Regions from separate parts of the Paenibacillus sp. FSL R5-0475 genome, predicted to be linked through region 2. Evidence: riboswitches for the same ligand, from Rfam matches in the RefSeq annotation. Region 2 holds a riboswitch; each other region holds the start of a gene.
What was found. Region 2 has a riboswitch for cobalamin ahead of MKX41_RS27050 (anaerobic ribonucleoside triphosphate reductase). Riboswitches for the same ligand answer to the same signal wherever they lie in the genome.
Positions count from the first base shown of each region.

Region 1 (4,230 bases), 2.4 Mb from region 2:
AGCGCTAAGGCAATTTGATTCGCTACTGCTTCCCGACTAAGATCATCACGTACGAAAGACCAATTGAGAATCGTAACAGGACCAGTCAACATGCCTTTAACAGGAAGGGAAGTTAACGACTGAGCATAGACGCTTTCTTTTACAGTCATAGGCTGGATAAAAGCTATATCCGCATAAATAACTGGTGGCTTAACGCAGCGTGATCCGTAGGATTGAACCCAGCCATTACTAGTAAATAAGTAACCATCCAACTTCTCCCCGAAAAACTCCACCATATCGGTTCTTTCGAACTCACCATGCACGAGTACATCCAGACCCAGCTTTTCTTGGAAAGTGATTGCATCTGCAATCTGCTCACGAACGAACCCGTCGTAACGCTCTTGATTCCATACGCCTTTACGCCATTTCAACCTTGCCTGGCGCACTTCTACAGTCTGTGGGAAGCTTCCGATTGTTGTCGTTGGCAGAAGTGGCAGCTGCCACTTCTGCTGCTGCACCTTCAGGCGCTCAGCAAAAGGTAGGCTACGTTGGTCTGGTAAATCTGTAAGTCCCAGAACTTGCTCAGCCACATCCTTACGACCGCGTTCAGGAAGTGCACGGAAGGCCGTAAGGGCTTCGCGACTGGCTGTCAACGCAGCAGCAGCTTCTGCTGTACCCTCTAAGGCTGCAGCAAGCAGGCCAAGCTCTCTAAGCTTCTCATCAGCAAAAGCTAAAGCAGCCTTAACGGTGGCCTTCAGCTTCACCTCACCCTGAACAGTAACCGGAACATGCAGCAAACTGCAAGAAGGCTGTATAATAAGACGATCAAGTGATACATGTACACTCAGCTTCTCGATTAGCTGCAGCTTAGCATCCAGATCTGAGCGCCAGATGTTGCGTCCGTCAATAATACCCGCTCCCAGCCACTTATCCTCAGGCCAGCCAAGACGTTCAATCGATGCCAGGTTCGTCCCGCCATCATGGACAAAATCAAGACCTAAACCTTGTACCGGAAGCTTGAACAGTGCCTCCAGCGGTTCAGCAGCTTCAAAGTAAGTCTGCAGAATAATATTTAATCCAGGCACGGATTCAGCAATTTCTGTGTAAATCGAGTTAAGTAAGGATAATTCTGATTCATTAATTCCTGTAACAATCGCTGGTTCATCAATTTGTACCCAGCTTACTCCTTCTTGCTTCAGTTCCTGCAACAGCTGAACGTAAACCGGAAGAAACCGAGCAGCAATCTTCGCAATATCCGCAGATGCAAAACCTTTTGACAACTTAAGGAATGTATAAAGGCCTAAAACCACAGGTTTACCCTCAATTCCCGCTTGGGACTTGGCAAAACGATAAGCAGCCAATGGTTTATTCTCGGTCAGACGCGGCGTTTGTGCACCGATCTCTGGAACGATGTAATGATAGTTCGTATTGAACCATTTAGTCATCTCGCAAGCGGTAGCCTCAGCATTTCCTCTAGCCATCGCAAAATAAAGATCAAGCCCAATGTCGCCACCATCATACGCATAACGTGGAGGTACGATCCCGAACATTACAGCTGTATCTAGCACATGATCGTAGAACGTAAAATCATTTACCGGAATTAAATCAATTCCTGCCTCCTGCTGAGTCTTCAAATGCTGAAGCTGAATTCCTGTCATTTCAGTACGGAACGCTTCCTCATTTATTTTTCCCGCCCAGAAGGCTTCCAACGTTTTCTTCCACTCGCGGTTTTTTCCGATTCTTGGATAGCCAAGATTGCTTACTTTTACTTTGTTCGTCACTTTGCAGCTCCCCTTCTCCATCTTCTTATTTTGGACTCGATATCACTTGCATTCCTTTAAAAAAGAGCGCCCTTCCCTAAAAAAGTCAAAGGGAAAGACGCCCATAATATACCTATGGTTAACGTCTAACACCTTCCTATCCTCCGTAGGTGAAGCAGTGCTGTTGAAACAGGCAGGTCTCCTGGCTAGCGGTGTCAGCATCCTTAGCAGTCTTCCCAGCAGTAGTAAATTGCCAGTGACATATGTTGCTATGGACTCTTCCGTTACAGTGGCGGGACCGCATCGGCTTCAAACCGAATTTCCCTATTAAGCCTACCGAATTACTAATTTCCGGCAAGCACCTGTCTCCGATATTGTCAAGCTAAAACGCCTTCGGTGTCCTTATACGGACGGTAGGCGTTTATGCGAGAATTATAAGAAAGTATTTCGTGATACTTATACTTTCTTATCATCCATAAGCTAAAACGCCTTCAGCGTCCTTTTAAGGACGGTAAGCGTTTATGCGAGAATTATAAGGATAAAGTGAGTGTCTTAAATCTGATGTCATCATACGTGAAAGCCCCCGTCATCTGCAATAGATTACGGGGGCTTTTGTTATATCGATTCCTTATAACGGATTTAGAAAAACACGAAATATACTACTGCAGCAAGTACTATGCGATATATAGCAAATGGTAAAAGCTTAATCCGATTGATCAATTTCAAGAAGAAACGCATCGATAATAGTGCAAATACAAAGGCACTGATAAAGCCTGCAATGAAGAACGGCAGGGCATCGATGGTGAAATATTGCCAGTTCTTCATCAGTGAGAGTAAACTGGCGCCTGCCATGATTGGAACAGCCATAATAAACGTGAAATCAGCAGCAGCGCGATGACTCATACCCAGAAGAACACCACCAGAAATCGTCGACCCGGAACGAGAAAATCCCGGCCACAAGGAGAAGCACTGGACCAGACCAACACCTAGCGCCTGCTTATATGTAATCTGATCGACACTCTCCGTTTGAATCTTCTTTGGTCCGAATAGATCCGCAATAATCATTAATACAGCACCGACTACTAGACCGATTAACACGGTGGATGTAGAGAATAAATGCTCGTCAATATAATCATTAAACAGAACCCCCAGCACGCCTGCTGGCACTAAACCTACAAGCACCTGTGTAAGCTTCAGGTGGCCGCCTTTTTCAAGCTGTGGTTGTTGCTCGGTTACAGGATCCAACTGCTTGCGGCTGAAGCGCTTTAAGCCCAGCAATTCAATGAACCTATTTCTAAAAATAACTACAACTGCTAATATTGACCCCAGCTGTATAACCACTTTGAACGTATTGGCCGTATATTGCCCAAATAACTCTGTCGATTTTAACCACATATCATCAACAATAATCATATGACCTGTGGAGGATACCGGAGCAAATTCAGTCAATCCTTCAACAATTCCCAAAATAATAGCTTTAATAATCGTTAATAGCTCCATTTGTTCTCCTCCTTTTAATCATAACTTTTATCTATATGTCCTTCTCGGCTCAACCTTCGGTGTTCATTTTCCGGCTGCGCTTGCGGAAGAACAAATACCCAAGGATCACTACTCCACCTGCAAGAAGCACGTACACTACGTTGGAGTACATATCCATATACATGGCGATGTCTTCCCAGGACTCACCCAATGCCGCACCAATAAGCACCAGCAATAGATTCCATCCCAGCGTACCAATCGTTGTGAAGATCATAAACACTCCAAATTTCATGCCCGACATCCCTGCAGGGATCGAAATCAAACTACGCACTAGTGGAACCATCCGACAAAATAATACGGTCCAATAGCCATATTTGTCAAACCAAGCGTCAGCCTTGTGGATGTCCTTTTTGCTAATCCGGAGTAGGCCGCCCCAGCGTTCAACGATCTTTTCCAATCGATTTACATCCAACAAACGACCGATATAATAGAGAATTACTGCACCCAGCAGTGAGCCAAAAGTAGCAGCAATAATTACACCAGGAATGGTCAAATTCGTTGTGGTTGTCATGAATCCGCCAAAAGGAAGGATCACTTCGGAAGGAATCGGTGGAAATATATTTTCAAAAGCGAGCATCAGGAAAATACCAAAGTAACCAAACTGCTCCATAAAATCTGTAATCCATGCTTGCATTTCGTAACCCCCATTATTCAGATCAAGTTCTTCTTCAAGTTGCGTAAATAACGGCTGCGAATAAAAAAGAAGTAAAGTCCCTGGACAACCAAATATCCCAATAACACCGCCCCGGTCTCCACAGCAATAGATAAGTAAAACAACCGCTGAAGCGCAATAAAGGCAAACACACTATGCAAAATGGCTATCCCAACCGGAACAAAAAACAACAACGACAATTGTATCGTTACAATTCGGTTTAGCTCTTGATCTGTAAGTCCCATTTTGGACAATGTAGAATATTGATGACGATCATGATCTAGATCTGTATACAGCCGG
Region 1 is NZ_JBBORK010000001.1:3,662,773-3,667,002, forward strand. It holds gene metE (5-methyltetrahydropteroyltriglutamate--homocysteine S-methyltransferase) at 1-1,760, opposite strand, end outside; cobalamin riboswitch at 1,915-2,120, opposite strand; gene MKX41_RS16495 (undecaprenyl-diphosphate phosphatase) at 2,379-3,239, opposite strand; gene MKX41_RS16500 (DedA family protein) at 3,289-3,912, opposite strand; gene MKX41_RS16505 (ABC transporter permease) at 3,930-4,230, opposite strand, start outside.
Region 1: linked by a shared signal. The riboswitch ahead of metE (5-methyltetrahydropteroyltriglutamate--homocysteine S-methyltransferase) and the one ahead of MKX41_RS27050 (anaerobic ribonucleoside triphosphate reductase) in region 2 are both predicted to bind cobalamin.

Region 2 (4,230 bases):
CCGACATTTCGTAAAAAACAAAAAAATACCCACCAGCCGAAGCCAGTGGGCGGTTTTTCCCGGTTTTATGATTTTTTAAATAAGGGCTATAGCCAGCAGAGTGAACAAACTCAAGGTTAAGATGTCATTTGTAGCAAAAGGATTACCAAAAAAAGCTGAAGTGTGCACAGATCCGTTATGTTCCGTTCTTAAGTAAACATTATTTCTGTCCACATTTGTAATTACGCCTACGTGCTGTCTACCATCTTTAGTCAGAATCCGCACTCTTCTATTCATGTAGCGCAAGCAGCTGCAATAAGCATCCATCAGGAAACTCCCCCTCGCTCGTATTACTTTATTTTATGATGAGAGGTTACGCCGGTAACGGCCAGCAGCGCCCAAAACTTCCGGCTCGACAAATTAACTTTCCAGTTCACTTTGTAAGGTTAACTGTCTTACTTGCTCTTTCTTGCCGTTTACGAGTACTACCACTTTATTGTCATTGTTGCCCTGATTCGCTGTTTCCTTCTTTTTCAGCCCTAGGTACTTTGCAATCCCGATCACATGGCTATCAATGATTGCTTGGATAACCACATCTTTTTTGAGTTTGGCAGCGTCGGTTACCACATCCAAAAATAAATTCTCCGTGAGTACTGCAGGTATGTTGCTCTCACGCACCACGTGCAGGTTTTTTGCCTTTTGGCCCCGGTCGTTGGGGACTCCATTACAAGCGGAAAAGACACTCTTTCGGTAAAAGAATGGTAGAAGAATCAAAAAAGCGCGGCTCTTGAAATTCCAAGAATCCGCGCCACAAAAGGTTTTTTTGGATGCTGGTGAAGGGAATTGAACCCCCGGCCTACGCATTACGAGTGCGTTGCTCTACCCCTGAGCTACACCAGCTTAAGGCTGATTTTTCTGTCAAACAAAAAATATTATACAACTTTCAGCCAGAAACGCAAGCCTATTTCTCCCTATTTCCCTACTCTCCCAAACTGCTATTCCACCTGTAGTTTACGCTCCACAGACTCCAGCTTTCCACGGCTAGTGGAGGGTTTATCGCGGCGGTCGTCTATTTTAAGTGAGGTAGAGACACGCTCTGCACCTGCGGCAAAAGGAGACTCGTGCAGCGCTTCGACTGCAGCAAAAATACGCTGAAGAGGCCCTTCGATGATTGTACCCATGGATGTAAGCTCATAAGTAATCCCTTCTACCGTCTTCAGCACTCGCTGCATATCCGCAACATAGCTGCTAAGGCTCGTACTACCTGTTCCAATCGGAATAACGGTTACTTCAGCAATAGGCATGAGAATACCTCCTCGGAATTTTAAAGTATGTGTCTCCTTCTATTGTAACAACTCCACCGCTCTGCCACAAATGATCTCATCTTTATTATGCCCCTTCTTCTTTCCCCAAAATTCTCCGAAATATGACTTTCGCCACAAGTATTTTTTCTAACATGAATTCTAGGGTCATCTGCACTACATTTATGGACTCTTTGTGGCATCTTTTCGGACAATTTATGAATCATTTTTTATATGCCTGTGGATCAATTGTGGATTACTTATGGACAGCCTGTGGATCATTTGTGGAGTACTTTTGAAGAACCCGCTCCCCGCGCGGGTTTTCTAAAAAACTGTTTACAAACACAACATCTTGGGTTATTTTTATCTAACGACAACAAAATATAGTGGAGACAGGCGCTTTGATCCTTTATCGGAATTAGAGCTTAATAGGGAAGTACGGTGAAAATCCGCTGCGGTCCCGCCACTGTAACCGGATGCCCCTTACAAGCTTTTAGAAGCTTAAGATGGGCAGATCTCCTGGCAGAAGCCACTGAGGGGTAAGAGCCCCTTTGGGAAGGCGCTGAGAGGTCCTACGGAAGCCAGGAGACCTGCCTGTTTCGACGACACCAACTATGAGTGCCTGCGAGGAACAGGAACGGTGTCCGCATGCGGTCATCTTCTTAGAGGCCACTACAAATATCTGTGTGGATATTTACATAACGCATCGGGCATTTTCTGCCATCCTCGCTAGAGGATGCTTTTTTTATGAGATCAGAATGAATATACGGCCGCTTATGCGGCCCCACTTCTTAATGATAGGACGATAGACTGAGAGGAGAGCTATACAATGACGTTGTTGGAGAGACAATTTAACGGTACAACAAATGCACGAGAAGTTCTTTTAGAAGAGCTCATTGATTTAGGACGCGATATTATCGACAGCCGGGATTTGGACTTGCTGCGCGAGAATGCCAATTTGAACGGAGAGAGTTTCTCCGGTAAAATGAGCAAGTTCGGCAGTGAATATTCAAAATGGTACGCCCGCAACTTTACGATGCCACCGCAGCTAGTGCAAGCCATTGATGACAATGTCGTCTATGTGCATGATCTGGATCAATACGCAATCGGAACGACTAACTGCATTTTTATCCCGTTTGATAAGCTTCTCCGCGAAGGCTTCAACACCGGCAACGGCAGTGTTCGTCCTCCGAACTCCATAATGACAGCTATGTCACTGGTAGCAATTATTTTTCAATCCCAGCAAAATGCTCAATATGGCGGCGTATCCGCCAATAAGCTCGACTATGATCTAGCACCTTATGTAACCAAATCCTTCGCTAAGCTGTTCCGCAAGGGTCTGGATTATTTTGATGAGGGACAAGCTAATGATTCTTTGGGCGAGATTACAATGAGTCGGACCGATCTGGCGGAGTTATATCCAAAAGCGTTTCGTTTTGCACTAAAGGAAACCGAAATCGAAACCCTGCAAGCGGCTGAAAGTATGGTACATAATCTCAACACCATGTCCAGCCGATCCGGTGGGCAAATTCCGTTTACCAGCATCAATTATGGTACTTGTACTTCACCAGAAGGTCAGCTTGTGATCAGCTCTCTGCTAACAGCAACGATGAACGGACTTGGCAGCGGAGAAACACCTGTGTTCCCGATTCAAATCTTCAAATGCAAGCAAGGAGTCAATCAACAGCAAGGTGATCCTAACTATGAATTGTTCCTAAAAGCGGCGGAATGTTCTGCACGCAGACTATATCCGAACTTCGCTAATCTGGACGCTCCGCTCAACTTGCAGTATTATGATCCAAGTGATCCTGATACGGAATTTGCTACAATGGGCTGCCGCACCCGAGTGCTCGGTGACCGTTTTGGGCGTAATCATTGCTCCGGGAAGGGCAACCTTTCCTTTAATACACTGAATCTGGTTCGGCTCGGTCTGGCACACGGCACAGTAACAGGCCGACGTACCGTCGCAGATGAAGCTGGCTTCTATGAGGATCTAAACCACTATATGGATATTGCGCTGGAAGGACTTCTTCATCGGTTCCACATCCAAAGCGCGCAAAAAGCTAAAGCATCCGATTTCATGATGCGAGAAGGCGTCTGGGAAGGCGGCGAAAATCTCGCTCCTGAAGACTCTGTAGGCGAACTGCTGAAGCATGGTAGTCTGTCGCTTGGCTTCATCGGTATGGCGGAATGCATGAAAGCCATGTACGGCAAACACCATGGCGAGGATATGGAAGTCCATGCCAAGGCTGTGGCTATCGTGCGTCACATGCGGGAGTATTGCGACCTTAAAAGTGAGGAACTTAATCTCAACATTACCTTGTTCGCAACACCAGCGGAGGGCCTGTCCGGCAAATTCACCAAGATTGATCGCAAGGTACTGGGTTCTATTCCGGGCGTAACTGACCGTGAGTATTATACGAACTCTTTCCACATCCCTGTATACTACGATCTAGGTGCTGCTCAGAAGATCAGCTTGGAAGCTCCTTTCCATGAATACTGCAATGCCGGGGCTATTTCTTATGTCGAATTAAATGGCAATGCCCGCAGCAATCCATCTGCTTTTATCAAAATCATTAAATATGCACTAGAACAACAGGTCAGCTACTTCAGCATTAACCATCCGATTGACCGCTGCTCCAGCTGCGGATACGAAGGCGTAATTGGGACAAACTGTCCTTCCTGCAACGCACATGAGAATGACGTGCACATCCGTCGTTTGCGCAGAGTTACAGGTTATTTAACTGGCGACTATCAGACCCGCTTCAATGCCGCCAAACAAGCCGAAGTACGGGATCGCGTTAAGCATCTATGAATATTTGCGGATACTATCCGGAGTCGATTAACGAGGGAGAGGGCATGCGGGCCGTCCTCTTCATCAGCGGCTGCCGTCATCGTTGCCCGGGATGCTTTAATCCCGAGACATGGAACTTTAAATATGGAGAAGTCT
Region 2 is NZ_JBBORK010000001.1:6,045,414-6,049,643, reverse strand. It holds gene MKX41_RS27070 (hypothetical protein) at 76-306, opposite strand; gene MKX41_RS27065 (N-acetylmuramoyl-L-alanine amidase) at 400-843, opposite strand; tRNA gene MKX41_RS27060 (tRNA-Thr) at 808-879, opposite strand; gene MKX41_RS27055 (MTH1187 family thiamine-binding protein) at 975-1,283, opposite strand; cobalamin riboswitch at 1,658-1,892, shown strand; gene MKX41_RS27050 (anaerobic ribonucleoside triphosphate reductase) at 2,110-4,095, shown strand; gene nrdG (anaerobic ribonucleoside-triphosphate reductase activating protein) at 4,092-4,230, shown strand, end outside.

Region 3 (4,230 bases), 330 kb from region 2:
TTAATACAGACCATACTGTGTCACCCGGTTGGAGCTCTATCTGTGCCGATGGAACAACGTATCCCTTATTGATCGTAAGCTTATCCACGGATAGGGTTACATATTGCTTCGATGGAGTGGTTCCACCACCGCCAACGTTGCCATTGCCACTACCGTTACCTTCGCCAGTACCACTTCCACCATCACCAGGTGTTTGTACTGCGCTGGAGGTGTACGCAATGTAATCAGTGAAGTGATTGGTTTTTACGATTAAATCATTTCCATTATCATATGCATACTCTGACTTGCCGCTTGCCAAACCTAAGGCGTCACTTGCAAATTTTTGAATCGCATGAGGTGTGCCGTCTTGAATATAGGCTACATCTTTTCCTTTAAGGTCCTTAAAGGTTAACGTAATAAAGTGACTGAATTCTACCTTTGCATTGCCACCCATGGAAAAAGCTTGGATAATGTTCTCCAGCTTCTTGTCCTGAGAAATAACCTGGTTCAGACTATCTTTTATTTCAGATTCTGTGCCTGTTAAAGGAGAGATCAATTCAATCGCAGAGGCATCCCCACTTGTAACTTTTGCACCCTTTGGAATGACTACAGATACGTCACCTTTGGTAGCCTCTATCTGAGGAAGATCGCTGTTACTAAGTAAACTGACACTAACCTTCGATTGTTGATCTTTAGGAATAACTACCGTTATTTCCTTGTTGCTGTCTCCAGAGCTGATCGGAATGATATAATCATGAGCATCATCTTTGATTACAACTTCCGGCTTATCACCCGAAGGTAACTCTATTTCTTTTTCTTTCGGATCTTCTGGTTGAACAGGTCCCGGCTTTTCGTCAGACATATCATATAGACGATTCTTATGATTGATCAGACGATCATAAGCAACCAGTGCATATGTACCTTGATCTGTTGCCATACCATTTACTGCTCCTGTTGGTCTACTCTTAAAGCCACCATCAGGTCCAGAGTTGGCTAATAACGCATCAATTAGGGATTTACCCTCTTTAACAAACCTTGGGTCACTGTGTGGATCTATGCCAATTGCTGTTAAAGCAACAATAGCTTGTGCGATGCTTTCGCTACTTGAATATCCACCTTGACTGTTTTGGTTATCTTTCAACCATGCGACTGCCCGATCCACAGCAGCTTTTACATTCGGATTATCATAATAAGGCGCAAGAGCTTGTACGGCCATTCCAGTCATATCGACTTCGGCCCGAGAACCAAAAAAAGCCCATCCACCATTGGTTATTTCTTTACTTAAAATGAGCTGAATCAGTTTTTCTCTTGTGGTTTGCTCTTTATCCCCTTCAACTACAGGAATATCGTAATTTCGAGTATCTAAGGCAATCAGAGCAAATATAGGAGCATTAATCCCTTGATTCTTAACCAATTGATAATCAGCGAGCGCAGTTCTCAGATCATATCCTGCAACATTCGTGATATCTTTTCCGATAGATGCAAGACCTAGAATCCCTCTGGAATTCTCTGTACTGAAATATGGGTGGAGTTTACCATTATTTGTTGCCAATAAACTTTCAACCATCTTAGTTACATTATTGTAGTAGAGATCATAATAACCACTTGGTACTTTGTAGTTCGCACGTGCTAGAGAAAGAATCGACCATTCTCCGCTACCTGTTCCAAATGAAGGATTCTTTACGGTGTTAACGATGTAGGCCAAGCTTTTATCTAACTGTTCTTTAGCAGTGATTTTATAAGTAACCTGATAGGTTACATTATCTGCTTTGTTTCCTGCGCCATCTATAGCTGTTACTGCGATTACGTTACTACCTGGGTTTAGAGATGCTTTGTACTCACCATTAGTAGCTGACAGAACGACTTGGTTCAGCTTTACTACTGGAATAATGTCTTTATAGACATTGTCTGTAACCACTACTTTGAAGCTCACATCTTTACTGGATACTTCCTGTTTATCTTGTATACCTTCTATTGAAATCGTAGGCTTCTCTGTATCTGGCTCTTGTACTAGCGCATTAATCTGCTCTACTAGAGCTTGATCAACCTCTGTTGTTACAACTGCACTATCGGCAATTGCTTCATTCGCATGAGCCGGGATTACGCTTGTAGAGAACGTCGTGATAAATACTGCTACAATAAGTAACCAAGCTAAAAACTTATTTTTCTTCATGTTTCCATAACCCTTCCCTTCTCTTCCTATGTTAAAAAACAGAATAAACTTTCATAGCACTACAAAAAAACCACTCAACATAACGTCAAGAGGTTTAAGATAGTGAACCGCAACAATAGCAGGCATATACTATATCAAACACCTCTCTATCGCTCGTAGAGTTTAACGGTGTATCAGAAACAGGCAGATATTCTGGCTCAAGTATCATCACCCTTGCTACCTTCCCAGTTTCCCAGTGGTACCTTGCAAGGACTCCTCTTTCACAGCGGCGGGACCGCGCGGGATTCACACCCGCTTTCCATTTAACCAATCTATGATTGTATTTCCGAAACATTCATAATTGGCACCTATTGCTAATATTAATTTTTCCATGCTTCATCATATCTAATATAGTTGCTTTTGTCATGCAATATTTGTTTTTTGTATAACGAGTAGTTAGCGATAATCCTATTGAATATCAAATCTTTTTAACCACAATATACTCTTTTTCTCTCAGCTCAAAACCCTCCTCCAGTGACAAAGAGGCCAAATCAAAGATTCGATCATACTTTTTATTACGTGGGAGCCCTTCTTCCTCAGCCCAGCATGTATAAAGCTCAAACTCGGCACCAGATACCCCATAATCTATCATAAGCCTAAATAACTCCCGACAACACTTGAGTGAGGCGTTATACGATCCCGGTAGAGTATCTTTTAGCTTAGGGGATACAGAGAAGCCGCCCCAATTCGGTGAAATCCGGTACACATACGGACTCCGAAAATGCTTGCGAATCTCATCGTTCCAATACCCAAGTTCCTCTATAAAAACTCCCGCTGCATCTTCTTCCGAGTCATATACAAGACAGTCCTCATCTCTTAAATGAGATAGATCTGCGATGTCATCCAAAGGAATTATGCCTTGCAGGCGCAGAGCCTCTCTTTGTTTCTTATACTCCGGGGAATTTTTCACTTCATTATATGTCTTTGCTGACGGTACACTGCCTCTTTCTCCTAATGGAAGCTCTGTAGCCGAGCCTATGTAATGAAATCTGCTCACTGGATTGCCCTCCATAACTTTGGAATCACTGCAAATCACTAATTCATATATGAATTTACCACAAATTAGTAAGGTACTCGTTGAAATTATTCTATGTTAGGGTATTTGGTAAGCGTTTACAACGAATTCATGGAGGTGTACGTATTCATCTAAGCACCAAAGTACTAAGGAAGGTCAGGTTTAAGCATCCTCAAAAATGATCTTACAAAGGAGAATTCAATGACTACTCGAATCCAGAAATCATTCTTATCATTGACCCTTGTCACCGCTCTTCTGCTCTCTTTGTTCTCATCCATTGCCGCCGCTGCCACTAAGGACGAGCAACAAGCTAAGGCAGCACCAAAGAGTAAGATCCAATCCTATGTAGACGATATGCAGCCCGGATGGAACCTTGGCAATACTCTAGATGCTACAGGTGAGGATGAAACCTCCTGGGGCAATCCGCGTGTGACCCAAGAACTGATTAAGAAAATCGCCGCACAAGGCTACAAAAGTATCCGTATTCCTATCACTTGGGATTCACACATAGGCGAAGCACCGAACTACACTATTGAAAAAGCTTACCTCGACCGTGTCGAAGAAGTTGTAGGCTGGGCGCTGGACGCCAAGTTATATGTAATGATTAACGTCCATCACGACTCCTGGTTATGGGTAAGTCATATGGAAGAGAAGCATGAGGAAACGCTGGCGCGTTATAATGCAGCATGGACTCAAATTGCGGACCGCTTCAAGGATAAATCCGATAAGCTGATGTTCGAAAGTATTAATGAACCTCGTTTCACAGATGGCGGAAGTAAGGATGAAGCGAAGATGGAACAGATGCTTGCAGAGCTCAACAATTCCTTCCATCAGATCGTTCGAAACTCAGGTGGAAAGAATGATGTCCGTCCGCTAGTGCTACCTTCATTAGAGACTTCTCCTACCCAACCTAGAATGGATCAGCTCTACAAGACGATTACAGCTCTTAACGATCCGAACATAATTGCGACCGTTCACTACTATGGCTTCTGGCCGTTCAGTGTGAATATCGCTGGTTACACCA
Region 3 is NZ_JBBORK010000001.1:6,375,975-6,380,204, reverse strand. It holds gene MKX41_RS28505 (S-layer homology domain-containing protein) at 1-2,152, opposite strand, end outside; cobalamin riboswitch at 2,318-2,518, opposite strand; gene MKX41_RS28500 (hypothetical protein) at 2,610-3,188, opposite strand; gene MKX41_RS28495 (cellulase family glycosylhydrolase) at 3,408-4,230, shown strand, end outside.
Region 3: linked by a shared signal. The riboswitch ahead of MKX41_RS28505 (S-layer homology domain-containing protein) and the one ahead of MKX41_RS27050 (anaerobic ribonucleoside triphosphate reductase) in region 2 are both predicted to bind cobalamin.